DNA from 3 places in the Halopseudomonas sp. 4NH20-0008 genome. Region 1 is predicted to be linked to each of the others. Evidence: predicted binding sites of a transcription regulator. Region 1 holds the regulator's gene; each other region holds the start of a gene.
What was found. Region 1 encodes FliA, which starts transcription of late flagellar genes. Its sites were predicted from a motif close to CTAAAGTTTNNNNNNNNNNNGCCGNTAA; they were not measured.
Positions count from the first base shown of each region.

Region 2: the regulator FliA is predicted to act here: its motif matches at 5,798-5,825, upstream of AC27HQ_RS13350 (methyl-accepting chemotaxis protein).
Region 3: the regulator FliA is predicted to act here: its motif matches at 4,528-4,555, upstream of AC27HQ_RS04620 (flagellin N-terminal helical domain-containing protein).

Region 1 is NZ_BAAJMD010000012.1:50,869-58,667, forward strand. Features, by position in the region: gene AC27HQ_RS12730 (chemotaxis protein CheA) at 1-1,541, opposite strand, end outside; gene AC27HQ_RS12735 (protein phosphatase CheZ) at 1,569-2,363, opposite strand; gene AC27HQ_RS12740 (chemotaxis response regulator CheY) at 2,385-2,762, opposite strand; gene AC27HQ_RS12745 (RNA polymerase sigma factor FliA) at 2,956-3,693, opposite strand; gene fleN (flagellar synthesis regulator FleN) at 3,690-4,517, opposite strand; gene flhF (flagellar biosynthesis GTPase FlhF) at 4,549-5,907, opposite strand; gene flhA (flagellar biosynthesis protein FlhA) at 5,959-7,799, opposite strand, start outside.
Region 2 is NZ_BAAJMD010000013.1:41,689-49,487, forward strand. Features, by position in the region: gene AC27HQ_RS13315 (TetR/AcrR family transcriptional regulator) at 1-600, shown strand, start outside; gene AC27HQ_RS13320 (murein L,D-transpeptidase catalytic domain family protein) at 562-1,272, opposite strand; gene AC27HQ_RS13325 (L,D-transpeptidase family protein) at 1,505-3,076, shown strand; gene AC27HQ_RS13330 (DUF2897 family protein) at 3,089-3,265, shown strand; gene AC27HQ_RS13335 (DUF2058 domain-containing protein) at 3,315-3,845, shown strand; gene rloA3 (retropepsin-like aspartic peptidase RloA3) at 3,874-4,485, opposite strand; gene AC27HQ_RS13345 (substrate-binding periplasmic protein) at 4,689-5,447, opposite strand; gene AC27HQ_RS13350 (methyl-accepting chemotaxis protein) at 5,908-7,557, shown strand; gene AC27HQ_RS13355 (Na+/H+ antiporter family protein) at 7,662-7,799, opposite strand, start outside.
Region 3 is NZ_BAAJMD010000003.1:187,150-194,948, forward strand. Features, by position in the region: gene AC27HQ_RS04605 (substrate-binding periplasmic protein) at 1-968, opposite strand, end outside; gene AC27HQ_RS04610 (SDR family NAD(P)-dependent oxidoreductase) at 1,172-2,026, shown strand; gene AC27HQ_RS04615 (flagellin N-terminal helical domain-containing protein) at 2,266-4,179, shown strand; gene AC27HQ_RS04620 (flagellin N-terminal helical domain-containing protein) at 4,795-6,363, shown strand; gene AC27HQ_RS04625 (flagellar protein FlaG) at 6,436-6,840, shown strand; gene fliD (flagellar filament capping protein FliD) at 6,939-7,799, shown strand, end outside.

The DNA of each region.
Region 1 (7,799 bases):
GCACGCAGTACCTCTGCATCCATGCCACGACCATCATCGGTGATAGTCAGCAGAATGTGATCGCCTTCCTGCGCGGCTGCAAGAATAACCTTGCCGGTTCGCGACTTGCCTGCTGCCTCACGCTCATCAGGCATCTCGATACCGTGATCGACCGAGTTGCGTACAAGGTGGACAAGGGGATCGGCCAGGGCTTCAACCAGATTCTTGTCCAAGTCGGTTTCTTCGCCGATCAGTTCGAGATTGATTTCCTTTCTGAGGTTGCGGGCCAGGTCCCGGACGACACGTGGAAAGCGTCCGAAGACCTTCTTGATTGGCTGCATGCGGGTCTTCATTACCGAGGACTGCAGATCCGCAGTCACCACGTCCAGATTGCCAACGGCCTTGTTCAGCTCTTCATCTCCGCTGCTCAGACCAAGGCGTACCAGACGATTGCGCACCAGCACCAGCTCGCCCACCATGTTCATGATCTCGTCCAACCGAGCGGTATCCACACGTACGGTGGTTTCGGGCGCGGCGGCCTCGAGTCCGCCAGGCGCAGTGGCCGGGTCAGGAACGGCAAGGGCTTTTTGGCTGGGTTCAGGAGCGGCTTTGGGCTTGGCTTTTTCAGGCGCTTTGGGCTTGGCGTCAGCCACTGCGGGCTTAGTACCAGAGGTTACAGCAGCAGGGCTGCTGTCCTTGCCTGGAGCCTTTCCTGAACCATGCAGCTGGTCCAGCAGGGCTTCAAACTCATCATCGGTTATATGCGCATCATCGCTATTGATCGCCGGATCTGATGGCGCAGAGGGTGCCTCATCGGCTTTCAAGCCGGGCGCAGCGCCCTTGCCATGCAGTTGATCCAGCAGGGCCTCGAATTCATCGTCATTAATTTCATCGCTGACGCGCTCGGGAGCAGGTTCAGCAACGACTGACTCGACTGCAGTGGTTCCATGCAACTGGTCCAGCAGCGCCTCAAACTCGTCATCGGTAATCTCGTCATCGCTGCCCGCCGTCGCGGGTGCGGCTGACTCGTTCTCGGATCCATGCAGGGCATCGAGTAACTTCTCGAACTCGTCATCGGTGATATCACCCTCGGCAACGGGCTGGTCTGACGGGTTCGCAACTGCACTTGCGGTTGGTTGGGCGACTGGATCGGCCGGCGCAGGGTCATCGGATGCAGGGTGGGCAAGGCGAGCAAGTGCTTCAAGCAAAGCGGGGTCTGCAGGACGGGGCTCTTCACCCTCGCGCACCTGGCTGAACATTTCATTAACACTGTCGAGGGCCTGAAGGACGACATCCATCAGCTCTGAATCGACTTTGCGCTCACCCTTGCGCAGAATATCGAAAACGTTTTCGGCTATATGGCAGCAACCAACCAGGGCATCCAGCTGCAGGAATCCTGCTCCGCCTTTTACCGTGTGGAAGCCGCGAAAAATAGCGTTGAGCAGATTCATGTCATCGGGACGATTCTCCAGCTCGACCAGCTGTTCAGACAACAGCTCGAGAATCTCGCCGGCTTCTACCAGAAAGTCTTGAAGAATTTCCTCATCCGCATCAAAACTCATGCATCCACTCCCGGGTCGCGCTTGTTGTTAGAAGCCCAGACTGGAGAGAAGATCGTCCACTTCGTCCTGTCCGGATACTACGTCTTCTCTTGTATCGGCATGAATCTGCGGACCTTCACCCCTGGGTGAAGTTTTTTTCGCTTCGACCGGCTCTTCGGCATGAGCAATCCCGGCCATGCGGTCCACATGTCCCGCCATGCGAACCAGGTTCACCAGACTTTCTTCAACATCATGGACCAAGGTAATAACACGTTTGATCACCTGGCCTGTAAGGTCCTGGTAATCCTGCGCCATCAGAATATCGTTGAGTTGTGCGCTGACTTCAGTGCTCGAGGTTTCGGTTTTCTCAAGGAACTCACCGATACGACGGTACAGATCACGGAATTCGCCCGCGGCCATTTCACGGCGCTGCAGGCGCTCCCAGTCAGCACGCAGCACGCTGGCTTCCTGGCCCAGGGCCGAAACGATGGGGGCACTGCTTTCCACCAGATCCATAGTGCGATTGGCGGCCTTGTCGGTCAGCTGCACCACATAATCAAGGCGGTCTGATGCATCAGAAATCTTGGAGGTTTCGTTTTCGTCGCCCAGTGCGTGGGTGGTATCGATCTGAAAATTGACAATGGCGTTGTGCAATGCGCGGGTCAGTTGTCCGACCTCATGGTAGAGACCGCGATCACGTGCCTGGTTGATGGCATGAATGACCAGAATGGCCTCACCATAATGACCTTGCTCCAGATAATCGACCAGTTGCCGCGCGTTGTCTTTCAGGGAATGTTCAAATTCCTGAGCGGTTGCCTGGCCGGGATCCTTACTTAGTGCCATAACCTGTACCCCGGTGTGTTGTCATTTGGCCTGGACGCGCTCAAAAATCTTTTCGATCTTTTCTTTCAACGCCTGGGCGGTAAAAGGTTTGACCACGTAGCCATTGACTCCGGCCTGAGCCGCTTCAATGATCTGATCGCGCTTGGCCTCAGCCGTCACCATGAGAACAGGCAAATGCTTCAGACGTTCGTCGGCACGCACAGCGCGCAACAGGTCAATGCCGCTCATGCCCGGCATGTTCCAGTCAGTAACCAGGAAGTCGAAACTGCCGCTCTGCAACATCGGCAATGCGGTATTGCCGTCATCAGCCTCGGCGGTATTGGTGAAGCCAAGATCCCGCAGCAGGTTCTTGATAATGCGTCTCATCGTCGAGAAATCATCCACGATGAGGATTTTCATGTTCTTGTCCAAGTCGACCTCCGTACACACCAGGAAGAGTGCTGTCACACACCCCGTTAACCTACTGGCCAAACAAGCCTTCAGATCCCGCTGATGCCAGTGTAACCGCAGCGGCAGCGCGGCGCTGCCCCATCTGACATGCAATGCTTATTTTCCAGGCCAACCGGGCATTGTCCGGATGCTGGCAACAAAATCAATCGTTATGCCATCCTGACAGTCTTGAACGCAGCCTGGCGGCACATTGGCTGTGCAACTGGCTGACTCTTGACTCGCTGACGCCCAATACCGCGCCAATCTCCTTGAGATTCAACTCTTCCTCATAGTACAGCGACAGCAGCAGCCTTTCGCGTTCTGGCAAACCTTCTATCGCCTCAACCAAAGCCGCTCTGAAACGCTCGTCCTGCATGCCTTGAAAAGGTTCTTCATCACTGTGAGCATCGGCACGAGCGCCGCTCTCGAGCAGGTCGTCAAAGCTGAACAACTTGCTGCCGGCAGTATCGTTGAGAATCGCATAATAATCTTCAAGGCTCATCTCAAGTTCGGCCGCAATCTCGTGATCTTTAGCATCCCGTCCCAGGCGCGACTCGACCGCTCTGACCGCGTCAGACACCATGCGGGTGTTACGATGAACCGAACGGGGCGCCCAGTCACCCTTGCGCACCTCGTCAAGCATGGCACCACGAATGCGGATGCCGGCATAGGTTTCAAAACTGGCACCCTTGCCATTATCGAATTTTCGCGAAGCTTCCAGCAGGCCAATCATGCCAGCCTGAATCAGATCATCAACTTGCACACTAGCAGGCAGGCGGCCCAGCAGATGGTAGGCAATACGCTTCACCAGGGGGGCAAACTGGGCAACCAGCTGGTCCTGATGTTCAGATGAACATTGTGCGCGTGTATACATGCTTACCCCGGCTGCGGCCTGCGTCATAGGCCCGTTCCTGTCTGCTGGACAAGGCGTTCGACAAAAAACTCCAGATGCCCGCGTGGGTTGGCCGGCAAAGGCCACGCATCGACTTTCTGGGCTATGGCTCGAATAGCCATGGACGCCTTGCTACGCGGGAAGGCTTCATACACAGCCCGCTGTTTTTGTACGGCCTTGCGAACATTCTCGTCGTAGGGCACGGCACCCACATACTGCAGCGCCACATCCAGAAATCGGTCAGTTACCTTGGTCAGTTTAGCAAAGACTGTGCGACCTTCCTGCGGTGTATGCACCATGTTAGCCAAAACCCGGAAACGGGTCATGCCATAATCCCGATTGAGCAGCTTGATCAGCGCATAGGCATCGGTAATCGAGGTGGGCTCATCGCATACCACCACCAGCACTTCCTGGGCAGCACGGACGAAACTGACCACCGAGTCGCCAATGCCTGCGGCCGTATCGACAATCAGCACATCGATATTGTCACCAATATCACTGAATGCCTGAATCAGGCCCGCATGCTGCTGGGGGTTGAGGTTGACCATGGTGGCGGCACCGGAGGCCGCCGGAACAATACGCATCCCGCCCGGGCCAGTGATCATCACATCACGCAGTTCACAGGTGCCTTCGAGCACGTCGGCCAAGGTGGCTTTGGGCTTGATACCCAGCAGCACATCAACATTGGCCAGGCCAAGGTCGGCATCCAGCAACACAACGCGACGCCCCAGCTCGGCCAAGGCCAGACCCAGGTTGACCGAGACGTTGGTCTTGCCGATGCCACCTTTGCCGCCGGTAACTGCGATAACCTGAACCGGATGTTTGCTACCCATCTGCGTTGATTACCTTATTATCGTTTGTGAATCAGCTTGCACGCTGATTATGGAGTATACCGGCAAACACGTCTGCCATGTCCTGATCGGCCGGTGGCTCGTTTCCAGCCAGGGTAACGGCCCGACTGACCAACTGATGACCAACGCCACAGGCGATATCATCAGGGATACGCTGGCCATCTGCCAGATAGGCTACCGGCAAACCCTGCTGCATAGCCAGCCCCAATGCCTCGCCCAGTGTTGCCGCCTCATCCACCTTGGTCAATACGCAAGCGTCAAGACCACAGCGCTTATATGTATGATAGGCGGCTTTCAGAACCTGGTATTGACTTGTGGCAGCCAAAACCAGCAACTTGCTGACCTTTTGGCCCAGCGCAGCCAATTCACTGAGCTGGCTGTGCAGATGCGGGTCCTGAGCTTGCAGGCCTGCAGTATCCACCAACACCAAGCGCTTACCGGAAAATTCGCGCAGCACATCAGCCAGGCTGTTCTGCTCGTCCACCACCCGCACCGGCACATTCAGAATCCGACCCAGGGTACGCAGTTGTTCGTGGGCACCAATTCGGTAGGTATCCATGGTAACCAGGGCCACATGCTGGCTACCGTGCTTGAGCACGTAGCGGGCGGCCAGCTTGCCCAGGGTTGTGGTCTTGCCAGCCCCGGTCGGCCCGACCAGCGCCACGACACCGCCACGCTCGATCAATTCATCACGCATGACCGGCAGGCTGTGGGCCAGGTGGGCCAGCAGCATGCGCCAAGCCTGTTTGGTGTTGGGCTCGTTGTCGACCAGGCGCAGCAGTTGCTGACTCAGCTCAGCCGGAAAACCAAGCTGCGTCAGGCGACGCCAGAGACTGGCCTGACGCGGTTGGGTTTGATGCATCTGCCCCCAGCTCAGGCTGCCTAGTTGCGCCTCGAGCATCTCCCGCAGACCTGCAATCTCGGCGCGCATGTCACTGATGCTGCCCGCCTCGGCAGCTGCCGCATACCCGCGCGCCGCAGGCTGAGCCTGGACCGCGCCGTTAACCGGCTGTGATTCTTCGCTGTTCAGGCGTTCCAGCAGATCACGGGCCACGCTGGATCCTGATTCAACCGCCTGACGCATGGTGTCGCCAAACAACTGACGGTTGACCTTGGGGCCACCTGACATCTGTTCGCCAACGGCCAATTGAGCCTGGGCAGTTACAATGCGTTCCTGGGTTTTTCTCAGCTCCAGATCCAGGCCAGGCGTCGGCGGCGTCAGGCGCGGAGCGTCAAAGTCGAGGGCGGCGGTCAGTTCCACGCCGCCAGCGACGCGCCGATTGGCAATGATCGAGGCATCACCGCCCAGCTCGTCTCTGACCAACTTCATTGCCTGACGCATATCGGCGGCAAAGAAACGTTTTACCTTCATGGCTGACCCACCTTGCTCATTCATCTGACCGCCCCTTTATCAGAGGTTGGATTAACTCTGGCCTACGGTAGCGACTATGGTGACCTGCTTGCTGTCCGGTATTTCCTGGTAGGACAACACATGGGCGCCAGGGGCCGCATAGCGTACAAATTTGGCCATCATGCCGCGGATCGGACCGGCTACCAGCAAAATCGCCGGCTTGCCTTGCAACTCCTGCCGCTGCACCGCATCGGCCAGAGAGCGCTGGAGTTTTTCGGCCATGCCCGGTTCGAGCATAACGCCGTCATCACCACCCTGCCCGGCCTTCTGAATACTCTGTAGCAATATCTGTTCCAACCTCGGCTCCAAGGTGATCACAGGCAGCTCGGAGTCAAGCCCGACAATGCTTTGCACGATTGAGCGCGACAACGCTACTCGCACCGAGGCGATCAACGCGCCGGGATCTTGACTCTTGGAAGGCTGGTTGGCGATGGCCTCGGCAATGGTCCGAATATCCCTTACCGGCACCTGTTCCTGCAGCAGCCCTTGCAATACCTTGAGCAACGCTGACAAGGAAATGATGCCGGGTACCAGCTCCTCTGCCAGTTTCGGCGAGGCTTTGGCCAGTACCTGCATCAACTGCTGCACCTCCTCATGGCCAATCAGCTCATGGGCATGCTTGTGCAATATCTGATTGATATGGGTGGCGACCACCGTACTGGCATCGACAACGGTGTAACCAAGTGACTGCGCCTGATCCTTCTGCATGGGCTCGATCCACACAGCATCCAGCCCAAAGGCAGGATCCTTGCCGGCAATACCCTTGATATCACCAAATACCTGACCCGGATTGATCGCCAGCTCACGATCCGGATAGACCTCAGCTTCAGCCACACCAACACCCATAAGCGTGACCCGATAGGCGTTAGGCGCCAGGTCCAGGTTGTCGCGAATATGGACGGACGGCATAAGGAAACCCAGATCCTGTGAGAGCTTCTTGCGCACGCCCTTGATCCGCGCCAGCAATTGCCCACCCTGATTGCGATCGACCAAAGGAATCAGGCGATACCCCACCTCCAGGCCAACCATGTCGACCGGGGTGACATCGTCCCAGCCCAGCTCCTTGACCTCCTGGCGAGGCGCAGCAGGCACTTCAGCCAACTGACGCTCCTGTTCCTCGTCAGCAACCACCTTAAGACGCTGACGATTGGCGATCACGTAGGCCGCACCGGCCGCCAGAGCACCCAGGCTGATAAAGGAAAAATGGGGCATGCCGGGAATCAGACCCATGACGATCAGAATTGCAGCGGCAATCGCCAGGGCCTTGGGCGAGGCAAACATTTGACGCTGGACCTGCGCCCCCATGTCCTCGGAGGTCGATACCCGGGTTACCATGATGGCCGCAGCCGTCGACAGCAACAGTGAAGGAATTTGCGCCACCAGACCGTCACCAATGGTCAACAGCACATAAATACGTCCGGCTTCGGCAAAGGGCAGATCATGCTGCGCCATACCAATGGCCAGACCACCGATGATATTTATGAACAGGATCATCAGACCGGCCACCGCATCACCGCGAACAAACTTGCTGGCACCGTCCATCGAGCCATAGAAGTCAGCTTCCTGGGCCACTTCCTGACGCCGCAGCTTGGCCTGTTCCTGATCAATCAAACCGGCATTCAAGTCGGCATCAATGGCCATCTGCTTGCCGGGCATGGCATCCAGGGTAAAGCGTGCGCTGACCTCCGAAATACGTCCCGCGCCCTTGGTAACCACTACGAAGTTGATGATCATCAGGATGGCGAAGACCACCAGACCAACCACATAGTTACCACCAATCACCACTTCACCGAAGGCCTGAATCACCTTACCTGCAGCATCGCCACCCTCATGACCGTAGAGCAGCACAACCC
Region 2 (7,799 bases), on a different contig from region 1:
TACGATAAATGCTCAATGGAGGAGATCGCCCGTGGCGCCCAGTTGAGCAGAGCCCTGTTATATGTCTATTTCAAGGACAAATCAGCCATCATGCGCGGGATAATGCTGCGCGCAGCCGAATCCATACGTACACGCTTTGAGCAGGCACTGGCCAGGGGACAACGTGGCGACGAGCAAATAACCGAAATCGGTCGTAGCTATTACAGGTTCAGCCTTGAGGAGCCTGATTATTTTAATGTCCTTACCCATGCCAATGTTTTCCCGCACCTGAGTGATACCGACCAAATGAGTGAGGACCTGTTGGCATGCAGCACGCAGGCAATGCAATTCATGGTGATGGCACTGGAAAATGGCGTCCGCGACGGCAGCTTGTGCCCTGAACGTGTAAGCAACCCGCTGCAAACGGCCTATTATTTGCGCGGTGCGCTGCACGGCGTAATCATGCAATGCGCCGAACTCAAGGATAACCAACACGGCCTGCCTGGGCACCCCGAACCGGATGAGTTGGTCAGCTATACGCTGAACATGCTGACACGCTCAATGAACCCCCTTGGCAGCCGATCAATCCCGCCAAGCAAGCAATCTGCTGACTTCAGCTGAAGGACAGTTAAGCAGGGTTGAGTTGGCCAACCAATGCGCATCAGGGTAATAGGAAAACATGAACTGACCACCGCGCAAACTATCGACCACCATTTCAGCAACACCCGGCCGTACGGCAGGACATCCCTGACTCCGGCCGATACGGCCATAGCGTTCGATCCAACTCTCATCGACGTAATCAGCTGCATGAATAACGATTGCACGCTGTCGGGCCAGATCGTTGATGCCAGGTTCTAGACCATCCATGCGCAGGGAATAGCCATGTCGCCCCATATAGCTCTCCTGGGTACGGAACAAGCCGATACTGGACTGGTGGCTGCCTTCTATATTGGAAAAAGCCTCGGCATAGGTATCACCCGAGCCCTGACCGTGGGCTACCAGGTCTCGCAACAACAAGCGCTTGGCCTGCAGATCGAATATCCATAAACGTTGCTGCGTCGAGGGCAGCGAAAAATCTATCACAGCCAGTCGTTCTGCCGGCTCAGCACCACTGTTAACAGCGCACTGCATGGCGGATACGGCACGCAACAACACATCCGAATTCATTTCAGGGGCCAATTTGGCTAACTGGTCGTGCAAGCGTTCCGGCGACTCTGTCGCCATACCGGGCAGACTCAATAAAGCAAAAATCACCCCCGCTATTGCCGCTGTCCAGCGCAACTCATGCCGCATGACGCTCCCCCAGGCTTGAATAAGCCGCACATCGTTAAATTGATCCGTTCGAGCAAGCAGGCTTGGTTTGACATAAAAATGCCGTATCCTGCCCTGAAACTAGGTTCTTATCTATGGAACTGCTAGCAAACGCCCTTTGGGAGGTTACCTGTTGCTCAACAAATGTACAGTGCTGTTCGTCAGCTTGGCTATGCTGGCGCCCCTTAGCGGGGCAGTTCAGCAGGCGGAAATTGTGCAACAACAGCCGCCTACGGATCAGACTGAGTACTGCAGTGACCTGGCTGAACTGCATAGCCTGGATCAAAATGCGAGTCTTGCGCAGCTCTACCAAAGCCAGCAGGCTGGGCTGATCTGGAGCCATCCCGAGCGCCGCCGCATGCTGGCCCAGGCAATCCTTGCACTGGGTCAGGACGGGCTGCAGCCAGAGGACTACCCGCTTGCCCTCAATCCGCCGAATGAACTGGATCACTGCATCGATCAACGGCTTAGCAGCCAATATCTGCAGGCACTTGAACACCTGCACCTGGGCCCTGTTGCGCAGATGTCTGCCGAGCCTTTCTGGCAACCCGAAAACAGCCCGCATAGTCCTCAGAGTCGGGTTCTACAGCTGGCCATCAATGGCCTGGATCACATTGACCTGACCTTTGAACAGGCGCGCCCCACCTTCCCGCTATACCGCCAACTGCAGCGTGTCTATGCCCAAGGCATCCCCCCCGAGCCCGATTTTGCACCACTGGCAGAGGGGCCAACCCTGCGCCCTTTGATGCGTGACCCCCGTGTACCCCAGCTGCGCATGCTGCTGCAACTCAAAGGCTATTTAGGGACAGAGTCGACCGACGTCGTTGACACAGCGGACGACAGTTACAACCTGTCGCTACAGGAAGCTCTGCGCCAGTTTCAACGCGACCATGGACTTGAGCCTGACGCAGTGATGGGGCGCCAGACATTGGCGGCCTTGAATCTTAGTCCTGCGCAACGAGAGCAGTTACTGCTGATCAATCTTCATCGGATGCGCTGGTTGAGCGCCCAAAGACACCCTTATCTGCTGCTGATCAATGTCGCCGCAGGGGATATTCGATTATTCCAGAATGACCATGTTATCTGGCAGTCAAAGGTGCAAACCGGGCAACCGAAACGCCCAACCCCCCTGCTGATATCCAGAATCAACCGCGTTACCCTGAACCCCAGCTGGACCATTCCCCCGACCATCTTTCGGGAAGACAAACTGCCGCAGATCAGACAAGACCTGGACTTTCTGGCGCGCAGTCACTTGCAGGTTCTGGATTATCAGGGCAATCAGCTGGATCCCGCCAGCATTGACTGGCAACAGCCCCGCGGTATATTGCTGAGACAGCCCCCTGGACCAGGCAATCCATTGGGTCAGTTGGTGCTGCGCTTCCCCAATCCGTTTTCCGTGTACCTGCATGACACACCGAGCCAGCACCTGTTTTATCGTGCCGAGCGAAATCTCAGCTCCGGATGCGTGCGCGTTCAGGATGCCCAGGGTCTGAGCAAACAACTGCTGTCAAACCTTTCAAGCAGCCAGCAAGCCCACATCCAGCGCTTGCTGGAAACGACTGAAACCCATGAGATCGGTCTGCCACAGGGCCCACAGCTGATACTCGGTTACTGGACCGCTGAAGCCGACGCCAACGGACAGATGCAATGGTTTGGCGATCCCTATCTGCATGATCCGAGTCTCATGGAAAAACTTGCCCCCAAGGCCAAAGAGGGTGAGGATCAAGACAACCGCGCCGTTTACGGTTATGTCAGGGCGTCATCCGACCTGCCCCTTCCCAACTGAGAAGCAGCCATCATGTCCTTGTATGCCTGGATTTTTATTGCCCTCGTGATCGTCACTGTGCTGGGCGGCCTGTACAAGCTGTATATAACTGCCTGGAAAATGCCCATCGACAAGGACACCATGGCCCGCATCAAGGCCCGGCAGTCTGAACTCGAAGAACAAGAAGCACGGGAAAAAACCGATGATTGAGGTAGAATACGCTTTCATCTTCAGCGACAACAGCAGGTAGTTCTCAGTCATGGTCAATGCACTGCAAGCTCAACTACTCAAGGCCGGCCTGGTCGATGAGAAAAAGCTCAAGCAAGCCCAACGGGCCAAAAAGAAAGCCGCCAAGAATGAGCCTGAAAAGGTGCATAATCCGGCAGCTGCAGTAGAAAAGGCGCGCAGCGAGAAAGCCGAACGTGACCGGCAGCTCAATCTACAGCGCCAGCAAGATGCAGCCCGCAAGGAGCGTGAGGCTCAGGCCAAACAACTGATCGAGCAAAGTCGCCTGGATCGCAGCAAAGGCGAAACCGCCTACCAGTTCGTGAACAAGAACAAGGTCAAGAAGATTTATGTGACTGAAGAGCAGTTTGGCAAGCTCAGCCGTGGTCAGCTCGGTATCGTACGTCTGGGCGGGCAGTTCGAGGTGATACCACTGGATATCGCTGAACGCGTGCGGGAAAGGGCACCGCAATGGCCTGTGCACATTGCCTCGCCGGCAGAACAAAAGCCGAATGAAGATGATCCCTACGCCGCCTTCCAGGTACCAGACGACCTGATGTGGTAAGCATCAGGTCTACAGACTGGCAAACGGGCTATTCCTCGCTTTCCTCTTCAACCTGCTCCGGCAGGTCCATATCCGTTTCCAGCTCGTCGCCCCGCTCAGTTCTGAGCTGCTGCTGCCGACTGCGTTCGTCCTCCTCAGCACTGGGCGGGCAGTCGAGGGACAACATGAAGGTCCGTGACACGTCAATCAAGCCGATATGTTCGATCGTCCGGCGGCCAATCAGCACCGGATAGGTCATATCACCACGATCACGCAGGGAAAACTGCTCTTCGTAGATCCGGTTGCCAATGCACATGGTCATCTTGACCACGGGCCGGCGATCAGCCCCTCCTGCGCCTCTCACAAGAACGCGCCGGTGTACCGGACGCTCAAAATGCAGCGTCACCATTTCATCGGTATCGGCGTCCTTGACCGGCACATCGTAGCGAACCCATGGGTTGCCACCGCGGGTAAAGTCTTCAATGTTCACGGCATGCATGGATGAGGTCAGGGCGCCGGAATCGACCTTGATCTTGACTGCCGTATGCTCAGGTAGAATTCGGCCCTTTTCAATCCAGCCAACAATGACCTTGGTATCAACAACCTCTACTTCCTCTGAAGCCAGGGCCTCTTCGGCAATATCCGGATCTGCGTACGACAAGCTGGAGCTCATCAACAGACAGGAGCAAACAAGAGCAAAGCAGGTAAATTTGGGTGTGCGCAGCATGGAGGATCCTTTGTCAAACAACAGGATAGACAAGCACTCTGTGAATTGGTGCCCTGGTGCCCCCCGATTGGGCGCCAGTTCAGGCTGCGCATTCTAGCCTATCCACGGCAAATGCAAAAACTACCATTCAGCGTTGATCAGGGCTCGAGGCGATAACGATCCATCAATTCACCCAGGCGGCCGGACTCCTGCAACTGACGCACGTAAGTATCCAGCTCGTCACGAGAGGGCCGGATACCATTGCGAACCAGAAAAAAATCATCGTATGACTGATCTGCAAAATCGGATACCAGTAACTGAGACCGGTACTGCGGATAAATACGCAAATAATTATCCAGATAGGCATCAGAAACGATGCTCAAATCAGCTCTGCCGCGCAGTACCATCTGGATGTTGCTTTCATGGGAAAAGGTAATGATCGCACTGAAACGCTCACGCAGCTGGTTCTTGTCAGGGTTGAAACCGGCAAAGGCATAGTGATAGCCACTGAACAGCGCAATGCGCTTACCTTCGAGGTCACGAAAGTATCGCTGATCAAGCTGCCCATCAGTCTTGGCAATAAAGACCTCACGTCCCACCACCGGCCCCTTGACCGAGTAAACCGGATAGTCCTGCCAGCCCCAATGCGGGCTTTCAAACAGCATCATATCGAACTGGCCATTGGCAAAATCCAGATAACGCCGATTGGCTGAGGTAGGAAACAACTCGAAGTGAACATCATCCTGCAGCGCATTCAATGCCTGCAGCACATCCGGCGTAAGCCCGGACCATTCCCCATCCGCCTGAGTTTGTATGTAAGGTGGGAACAGATAGCCGCCCACCCTAACCGTGACCGGATCGGACGAGGCTGTCACGCTGACACATAGCAAACCCAGTAACGTCAAAATGAAACGCATGAAAAACTCATAGTGTGATCATGGCAAGATGCCATTTGGCCATTATAGCCTGAGCAGACCCGGCACCATGCCGTGAAACAAGCACTTTTCAAGGGCGTTTCCGCCAGCCTCCCGGGTTAGTGCTGCCGTCTGTCTGAAACCGACCCGAATCGCTTCACCTCAGCGCCAAGCCGTGAAAAAGGCCCCAAGTCCATTCTATTGACCCATCAGACTTGACCTGATCAGAACTACCTCGAGCAATTGAGCCAATTAATATAGTCGCAAATTGATCTCACTGATGAGACGACACCGGACTTGAAACATTGGGTAAATGGCGTCAAATTGACATCTCAGTTGTCAGGAAAATACCGCTCAGGTTTTCCGCCTGCCTGCCGACATAAGATTCAAGACCTTTTCTGCGCTGGGCCAACCACCGCGAACATCATAATAATCAAGCTTCAAAGCACCCCGGAGGTTGTCAATGACATTGTTGCGCCGCATGAAGATCAGTCAACGCATCTGGTTGATTCTGGTGGTTGCGCTGGTCAGCATCACCATCCTGACGGTGACCGCCCTGCTCAACATGAAAGCCGAGTTCCGGCAGGCAGAAATCACCAAAGCCACTCATCTGGTGGAAAGCGCCCACGACATAATGGCCTACTTCCATGGTCTTGAGTTATCTGGCGAACTGAGTGGCGAACAGGCCCGCAAGCAAGCCATGGCTGCGCTGCGCGGCCTGCGCTACGGCGGCCAGGAATATTTCTGGGTGAATGACATGAACAACGTGATGATCATGCACCCGATGGCGCCTCAGACCGAAGGCGTAGACCTGACAACCATTACCAATGACGACGGCCGCCCCAATATCATCGTTGATATGGTCAACATGGCTCGCACCCAGGGCACTGCCCACGTTGAATATACCTGGTCCAGGCCAGGACAGAATCCGGGTGAAGGCGAAGGCTTCAAAAAGATTGCCGCCTTCAAGCATTTCAAGCCCTGGGATTACATGGTGGGTACCGGGATTTTCATCCAGGATATGGAGAAGAAATTCTTTGATGAAATGATCCGCCTGTTGATCATTTCTACCCTGATCGTGATTGCCATGGTGATCATTCTGTTCATCATTGGCACCAGCATTTCCAAACCCTTGAACCAGGTTGTCAATGCCATGCGGGATATCGCCAGCGGCGAAGCCGACCTGACCCGTAAACTCGATGACAATGCCCATGATGAACTGTCAGCATTGGCCCACCACTTCAATCAATTTACCTCCAATCTGCGCGGTATAGTCCAGCAACTGGGAGACAATGCCCGTCAGTTGATCAGTGCTGGTCAACAGCTCGATCAGATCAGTGAGAGCAGTCTGCGCGGCATGACCAAGCAGTCCGAACGCATGGAGTTGATGGCTACTGCCATCAATGAGATCACCTATGGCGTTCAGGATGTGGCGCAGAATGCAAACGCCGCAGCTCATGAGGTCGAGAACGCCAACGAGGGTGCCAACAATGGCCGTATTCAGGTCGAGAAAACCATTGAGCAGATCAGCCACCTGTCAGACAGCGTCAAGACCGCAGTGCAACACATGGAAACCTTGTCCACCGATGCCAACCAGATCACCTCGGTGCTGGATGTCATACGCAATATCGCCGAGCAGACCAACCTGCTGGCTCTGAACGCCGCCATCGAGGCTGCCCGTGCCGGCGAAATGGGCCGTGGATTTGCCGTGGTCGCGGACGAGGTGCGCAACCTCGCCCAGCGCACCCAGAAGTCCACCGAAGAAATTCATCAGATGATCAGCAAGCTGCAGACCAATACCCAGTCGGTGGTCGAGGTGATCAATCAGAGCGACCGTTACTCCGAACTCAGTGTGCAGCAGGTTAATTCTGCAGGCGCAGCTCTGGAACAGATTGCCCAGTCCATGCAACAAATGGTCGCCCTCAACGCCTCCATAGCCAGCGCCACAACCCAGCAGTCGGTGGTCGTTGAAGACGTCAACCGTAATGTGACTGAAGCCGCCGAGCTGGCCCGGGAAACCACCGACGGTGCGCAGCAGACCGCACAGGCCAGCCAGCACCTGACTCAACTGGGCAAGCAACTGGATGCGTTGGTGGGGCGGTTCAGAATTTAGGCTGCGCCAGCTGGAAGCTGGAAGCTGGAAGCTGGAAGCTGGAAGAAGCAGACCGCACCAACCGGGTTTACTTCCAGCTTTCAGCTTCCAGCCTCAAGCTTTAGTCAGAGCACCATCACCGCCAACCATCCAAAGGCAATCAGCGGCAAATTGTAGTGCAGGAAGGTAGGCACTACGGTGTCCCATATGTGGTTGTGCTGGCCATCAGCATTCAAACCGGCAGTTGGGCCCAAGGTCGAATC
Region 3 (7,799 bases), on a different contig from region 1:
TCGGTAATCAATTCGGCGCTGGCGTTTTGCCGCTCCTTTAAGCTGGCCGACAATGGGTGCGCCAACACACTGTTGATCAACACGCGGTTGTTACTGCGATTTTCTTCAAGCCATTGGCGGTCTTGGGCCAGCACCTGCGGAATGCTCATGTTCTGATGCAAGCGGTTCTGGGCAATGACCGCTGTAATCAGTTCAGGTTGCAGCAGCCAATCGCTGAACAGCTGCTCATGCAAGCTTAGCAGGCGCTGTTGTTCTTCAGCGGTCAGCGTATGCCGTTCAGGCAGGCAGTGAAATATTTCGTGATTGAATCGGTCAAGAAAATCGGGCTCCTCGGCGATCAGTCTGCTGGAAAAGTACACGCCCAGGTTGGCGTATTGCTGGAAATGGTCATGGGCTGGACGCAAGCCCAGCGGCAGTCGCGTCAGTTCGGTACGCAGGGTGCGTTGGTCGGCCAGGAAAGCATCGATGCGACCGCGCTGCAGCAGCTTCAATAGCTGCTCGGTGGAGCTGACCTGTTGTTCGATGTGATAGCTATTCTCCTGCAGCCACGCCACCTGATTGCTGCCGCGCACAGCACCAATACGCTGATTCTGTTGTTGATCTGTGCTGGTGCGCCGAGGGCGCACATCGGCGTTGCTGTACCAGTACCACTTCTCGAGTGCCAGTGGGGCGGAGAGTACGGCAAAGTCACTGGCCCGACGCATTTTGCTGGCGGAAAAAAAGCCGTCTGATCGGTTCTGGCTGACTTCGTGTATGGCGCGCTCCCAGGGCATCACGCGGATTTCAAAGGGCTGTTGCATAGCATTGAAAATACATGCCAAAGCCTCTACGGAGCTGCCGCGCAGCAGGTCATCTTCCTGCACTTGATAGGGTGGAAATATGTCGGTGGTGAGTATGATTGGGCGAGCCAGCAGCAGTGGGCTGGTGAAAAGGCAGCAAAGCAGGCAGGCAAAATGCATCCGATTCACAATGGCGATTCCTTTTCGCATGGGACGATCAAATTCACTATAGATCATTCAGTAAGGGCAGCGCGATGCGGTGCTGATTAATCCAGGCAGATCACCGTGACTAATTAATATGGTTGGCACGGGGCAAGTTAGGCATGCTATTCATTGAACTTATAATATGTGCGGCCTGCTTTTGGGCTGCTGAATGACAGGAGAGCAGGCGGATGCAAAACTTGAGTGGCAAGGTCGCCGCCATTACTGGCGGTGGAAGTGGGTTGGGGCGTGAGCTGGCACTGCGTTGTGCCGCCCGTGGCATGAAGCTGGTGCTGGGCGATGTGGATGAAGCCGGCATGCAGGAAACCCAGCGCCAGGTTGAAGCGCAAAGCCCCGGCACCCAAACCGCGACCATGCGTCTTGATGTCTCCAAACTGGAGCAGGTGCAGGCCTTTGCCGACCTGGCCAAGCAGCAGTTCGGTGCCGCCCATGTGATCTTCAACAACGCCGGTGTGAGCGTCGGTGGTCCGGTCTGGATGAATACCGTGGCCGACTGGGAATGGGTCATGGGCGTCAACCTCTATGGCGTGGCCTGGGGCGTCAAGGCTTTTACCCCGATGCTGATCGAGCAGGGTGAAGGCCATATCGTCAACGTCGCGTCTGCGGCTGGCTGGCTGAACGGCCCGAGCATGGGTATCTATAACGTCACCAAGCATTCAGTGGTTGCTCTATCGGAAACCCTGGCGCTGGACCTGCGTGATGTGGGCGCTGACAACGTAGGTGTGACGGTACTCTGTCCGGCGTTTTTCCCCACCGGCATCCATGATTCTGCCCGAAACCGTCCGGCGGACAAGGCCGACACCCTGGAGCGCGTGGAAGTGGCAGCCGAACGCGCCGCCGCGATCAAGGCGGCAGTAGAGAAGGGCAAGATCAAGGCCGCCGACATCGCCGAGATGACTCTCAAGGCGGTCGAGGACAATCAGTTCTATGTATTCCCGCACCGCAAGATCAAGGACCTGATCAAGCTGCGTGCCGCGGCGGCTGACGCAGAAAAAACCATGTTTGATTCGATGAATCCGTTCTAACCTGAACGGCAGGTAGTTGCGCCTCGCCCCCTCCTTTTCAAGCCAAGCAGGGGGCGTTTTTAGGTTCGTTAGCCGATGAGCAGTGTGTGCCGCAGTCGTCACCATCACCGTAAAAATCCAGTTTTCTCCTCAAGTTTTAATCTGCTCAGCCGATTATCCATACAGATGCTGATAAATAGCCTTCGCGTACCGGCTGGTTGTGGTGTGTGCGGTCCTAATGGATTTTTGGAGTACGGTCTATGTCACTTACGGTCAATACCAATGTGGCGTCACTTAATGCCCAGCGCAATCTGGGTAGCTCATCGAGTAATCTTCAGACATCGCTGGAGCGGCTTTCTTCGGGCTCGCGTATCAACAGCGCCAAGGATGACGCCGCCGGCCTGCAAATTGCCAACCGTCTGACCAGCCAGATCAATGGTCTTGGTGTGGCCGTGCGCAATGCCAATGATGGGGTTTCACTGTCGCAGACGGCGGAAGGCGCGTTGCAAGAGTCGACCAATATTCTCCAGCGCATGCGTGACCTGTCTTTGCAGTCAGCCAATGGCGGCAACGGCGACTCCGAACGCAAGGCCTTGAATGATGAAATGGTGCAGCTGAAAAACGAGCTGGACCGTATCTCGACCACCACCCGCTTCGGCAGCAAGACCCTGTTCGACGGTGCCTTTGCCGAAAACGTCCAGGTCGGCGCCCAGGCCAACGAGACCATCAGCGTCAAGATCGATAGCTTCCGCACTAGCGACTTGGGGACCAAGGCCAGCCGTGAGGCGACCTCCGCGCGATTGTCGGCGGGTAGCGGTGCTTCCAGTCTTGTTGTTGGCACCCCAAGCTCAGCATCCGCGATTGTGGGTGCCGGAGCTGCGCGACTGGATTATTCCGGTGTTGCAGCATCATTTTTAGGGGATGGGGCAGTAACGCCTGGTAGTCCTGCCACTCTTGACTTCCCAGCTAATGACACCATCACGATCAACCAGTTGCCCGACGGTTCATCGGCGAATATTTTTGTGCCTTCCATCAGTACTAGTGGTACCTCAGACATCTATACCGATGCAGCCGAACTGTCCAATGCGATTCAGATTGCTATCAATAATGCCGGTATTACAAGTATCGAGGCTTTTTTCGAGGGCAATTTTGTTGGTTTGCGGGAGGTGGATAGCGGCTCAGGTTTTCAGGGTGTTGATATTATTGTTTCCAGTAGCGCTGCAGGAGGGCGTTCATTTGGCTCTGTTCTTCAATCGAATAACGCTGTTGCCGGTCCGCCCGCGGCATCAGTTGTACTTGATCTTGGTGGTGATACTCTTTCCATTGACCTTGATCAGGACTACGGAGATATAGATAGCCTTGTAAACTATATTCAGGGCGAAATTGATGGAGATGCGGGGCTAGCCGGGCGACTTGAGGTAAGTAGTGAAAGTGGTGTTTTGACTCTTACCCAAACGGGGGATTTGCTTGGTGAATCCTTGTCTATTTCTGGCACGGGTGCTGATGCACTCTTTGGAGCAGGCCGATCCTCGGTTCAAGGGGTAGTTGGAGACTCAGGGGCTTTTGCAATTTCGGTCAATGGTGGTCCGGCGCAAACGATCAATATTGATCCGGGGAATTACACTACGCTGGAGTCCCTGGCTGACAATCTCAATCAAAAGATAGCCAGCAACGGCACGTTGAGCGGTCAGGTGCGAGCAAACGTCGATGCCGGCCGCTTGCAGTTTGTCACTACCGACAAGGGGGCCGATGCCCGGATCGATCTGGTCGATGATGGTGGTTTGGCTGCCCTGGGCTTTGCCGTCGCCGATCCGTTGGCCCTGACGGCCGAGGGTGTGGCCGAGGGTGCCCAGGCACTGAATTCGGTCGAGAAAATCGACATTACCACAGTGGAAGGTGCTCAGGCCGCCATTGCCACCATCGATGCGGCGCTGCAGGAGGTGGATGTGACCCGTGCGTCCCTCGGCGCAATCCAGAACCGCTTCGAGTCGACCATCAGCAATCTGCAGAATGTGGCAGAAAACGCTGCGGGTGCCCGTGGCCGGATCCAGGATACCGACTTTGCGGCCGAAACCGCGAATCTGACCAAGAACCAGATTCTGCAACAGGCCGGCACCGCGATTCTGGCCCAGGCCAACCAGTTGCCGCAGGCGGTTCTGAGTTTGCTTGGGTAATACACCGGCGTTAGAAAAAGGCAGCCTCAGGGCTGCCTTTTTGTTGAGTCAATATATTGTCCAGACTTAACCCCGTTCGCGTTCAAGGCCTGGCCGGCCGCCCCGGTCCTACCGTTGTGGCTGGTGTTTGTAGGAGCGCGCTTGAGCGCGAATATTGGAGGGCAGGTTGTCCCAGGCCAAACCCCTTTCGCGGTCGAGCCCGCTCCTACCGGGGTGGGGTGGTGTAGGAATGCGCTTGAGCGCGAAAAGAGGCCTGCAGGTTTCCCATGCCAAACCCGTTCGCGTTCAAGGCCTGACCGGCTGCCCAAGGACTACCTTGTTCTGGGTTTGCGTGTTAGCGCAATAGGGCTCAAGTTTTTCTATTAATTGTCGATACAGGTATATCGGTATCGCATCTGTTGACGTCAATTGCTTGTCAGGTGCGCAGGGAAGGGTTTTTTGGGTAGCTAACTGATTGTCAAGCCAACAAAAAACTTTTTTTAAAAATTCCCTAAAGCTCCTGATGGCAGCGCCGATACAGTAACTGAACGCGAACTCAATGGGTGCCTGGGCAAAGCCGGCCCGCGAGTCGCAAGCTCAGGCAAACATAAACACGGTCCACAGAGGTACTACACCATGGCTCTTACAGTTAATACTAACGTTGCCTCCCTGAACGCCCAGCGTAACCTGGGTACGTCTTCGAGCAATCTGCAGACCTCTCTGGAGCGTCTGTCTTCCGGTTCGCGCATCAACAGCGCCAAAGACGATGCGGCCGGCCTGCAAATCGCTAACCGTCTGACCAGCCAGATCAACGGCCTGGGCGTGGCAGTACGTAACGCCAACGACGGTATCTCCCTGGCTCAGACCGCGGAAGGCGCCCTGCAGGAATCCACCAACATTCTCCAGCGTATGCGTGACCTGTCTCTTCAGTCAGCCAACGGCGGTAATGGCGACTCAGAGCGCAAGGCACTTAACGACGAAATGGTTCAGCTGAAAAACGAACTGGACCGTATCTCTACTACTACCCGTTTCGGCAGCAAGACCCTGTTTGACGGCGGCTTCGCCGAGAACGTCCAGGTCGGTGCTCAGGCCAACGAAACCATCAGCGTCAAGATCGACAGCTTCCGTACTACCGATCTGGGCACCAAGGCCAGCCGTGAAGCTACTGCTGCTGCATTGACTTCTGGTGCCGCACCAACCAGTTTGACTATCTCGACTGGCTCTGCTGGATCAGCTGGGTCTGCTTCGGTCTTCACCGGTACCGTCGATCTTGACGGAGATCTCAGCGGTGCGCCTGTCACCTTCGCCATCACCGACGGCAATAACACAACTGCTGACATCACCCTCAATGATGGGGTTGCTGCAAACAACCTGACCACCGTCAATAACGCTCTGACAGCCGCAGGTATCAGTGCCACAGCGACCTTCGACGGTACCACTGGTGCATTGGTCCTTACTGAAGATGCAGTGGCTGGTAACTTTAATGCGCTGGCACTGAACGTAGTCGATGGCACAGCGGGTGATGCTACTGATGTAGGTGGCTCTAACGCTCTTGGAACCGCGACCACGCCAGCTGTAGTGGGTAATAACCAGTTTGATATCGCCGTGAATGGCGGTGCAGCAGAGACTATAACCATCGATGCAGGTACTTACACAACGCTCGAGTCGCTGGCTGACAACATCAACCAGAAGATCGCCAACAATGCCAACCTGGGCGGCGAAGTACGAGCCACTGTTGATCAGGGCCGTCTGTCCTTTGTTACCACTGACAAAGGTGCGACTGCGGATGTCACCATCACTGATACAACAGGTAACGTAGGGGGTGTGGCTAACCTTGGCTTCACAACTGGCGCTACTGCTGCCGGTGTCGCTGAAGGTGCTCAGGCTGCCAATTCGGTTGAGAAGATCGATATCACCACTGTAGACGGTGCTCAGGCAGCGATTGCCACCATCGACGCCGCCCTGCAGGAAGTGGACGTGACCCGCGCCTCCCTCGGTGCGATTCAGAACCGCTTCGAGTCGACCATCAGCAACCTGCAGAACGTGTCTGAAAACGCCGCTGGCGCCCGTGGCCGGATCCAGGACACCGACTTTGCTGCTGAAACCGCGAATCTGACCAAGAACCAGATTCTGCAGCAGGCTGGTACCGCGATTCTGGCTCAGGCCAACCAGTTGCCCCAGGCCGTCCTCAGCCTCTTGGGCTAAGGGTCGATCGGGGTTAGACTGCGGGGGGAGGGGTAACCTTCCCCCCGCTTTATCCTTTGCGAGGTAAGCACCATGGACATGGGCATACTGAAACCCTTCGATGTTAGCCGCAGTGCCAGCAGTGGTAATGCGCAAGAAGTGGCTGCAGCTGATCGTACGTCGGGCAAGCAGATGGATGCTGCGTTGGTCTCTTCCGCCTCCAAAGCAGTTGGGACGCAAACCCTTTTAGCCGTTGAGCAAAGTGCCGCAGTGGACCGTGACCAGTTGCAAAGTGCGGTCGCCGATATTCAGGACTTTGTCCAGTCGGTCCGTCGTGACATCAACTTCCAGTTGGACGACACCAGTGGTCAGGTTGTTATCAATGTAACCGAGGCAACCAGCGGTGATGTGATCCGCCAGATCCCCTCGGAAGAAGCGTTGCGTCTGGCAGAGAATCTGTCCGAGGTGCGCAGTTTATTGTTTGAGGCAGAGGCTTAAACCCTGTCTGCCGGTTTGACTGGCACAGTACTTGCCTGACTAACCGGGACACGCAATTCGGTTAATCGACCGTCAATTTTCGGTCGCAGGGGTAAGTCATGGCTATTACAGGTATTACGGGTATTGGTTCAGGGTTGGACATCAAGGGCATTGTTGATGCCTTGGTGAACTCTGAAAAAGCACCCAAAACCGCGCAGCTCAATCGGCTGGAGCGGGCAACGACCGAAAAATTTTCAGGTTTGGGCCAGTTTCGCAGCGCCCTGTCCGAATTTCAGAATGTTCTGAAGGACCTGAACAACCCCGCCTTGTTTGAAAAGCGCTCTGCATCCTCCGGCAAGACTGACATCTTTACCGTGTCTGCTGACGCCAAGGCCGCTGCTGGCAATTACAGTGTTCAGGTATTCAACCTGGCACAGACCAGCAAAGTCGCCCTGCGCGGCGTGGATGATCCGGCCGCGGCCATCGGCACCGGCAGCATGACCATCAGTGCTGGCGACAAGACCCTCAATCTGAACATCAGCGAAGCCAATAACAGCCTTAGCGGCATTCGCGATGCCATCAATACGGCAGGCAAGAGCGCTGGTATCAGTGCCACCATTGTCAATGACCCCAGTGGTGTGGGTGGTGCACGGTTGGTACTAAGCTCCTCGGAGTTTGGTACGGGCAACGATATCAACGTCACATCCAGCTCAACCACTGGGGATCTCTCGGTTCTGGACTTCAGTGTGCCGCCAACAACGGATTTTGTCGCACCCGATGCGGATCCAGATAACCCCCGCGATCCTCGAGTGATCAGTTATGCCCGTGATGCCAGCCTGGCGATAGACGGCATTGCTGTTACCAGTGCCGGCAATGTGATTGATGACGTGATCGAGGGTGTAACCCTGACGCTTAAAAGTGCCCAGTCTGCTGAAGACGTAAGTAATGCCAATACCGTCAATCTGACCGTGGGTGAGGAC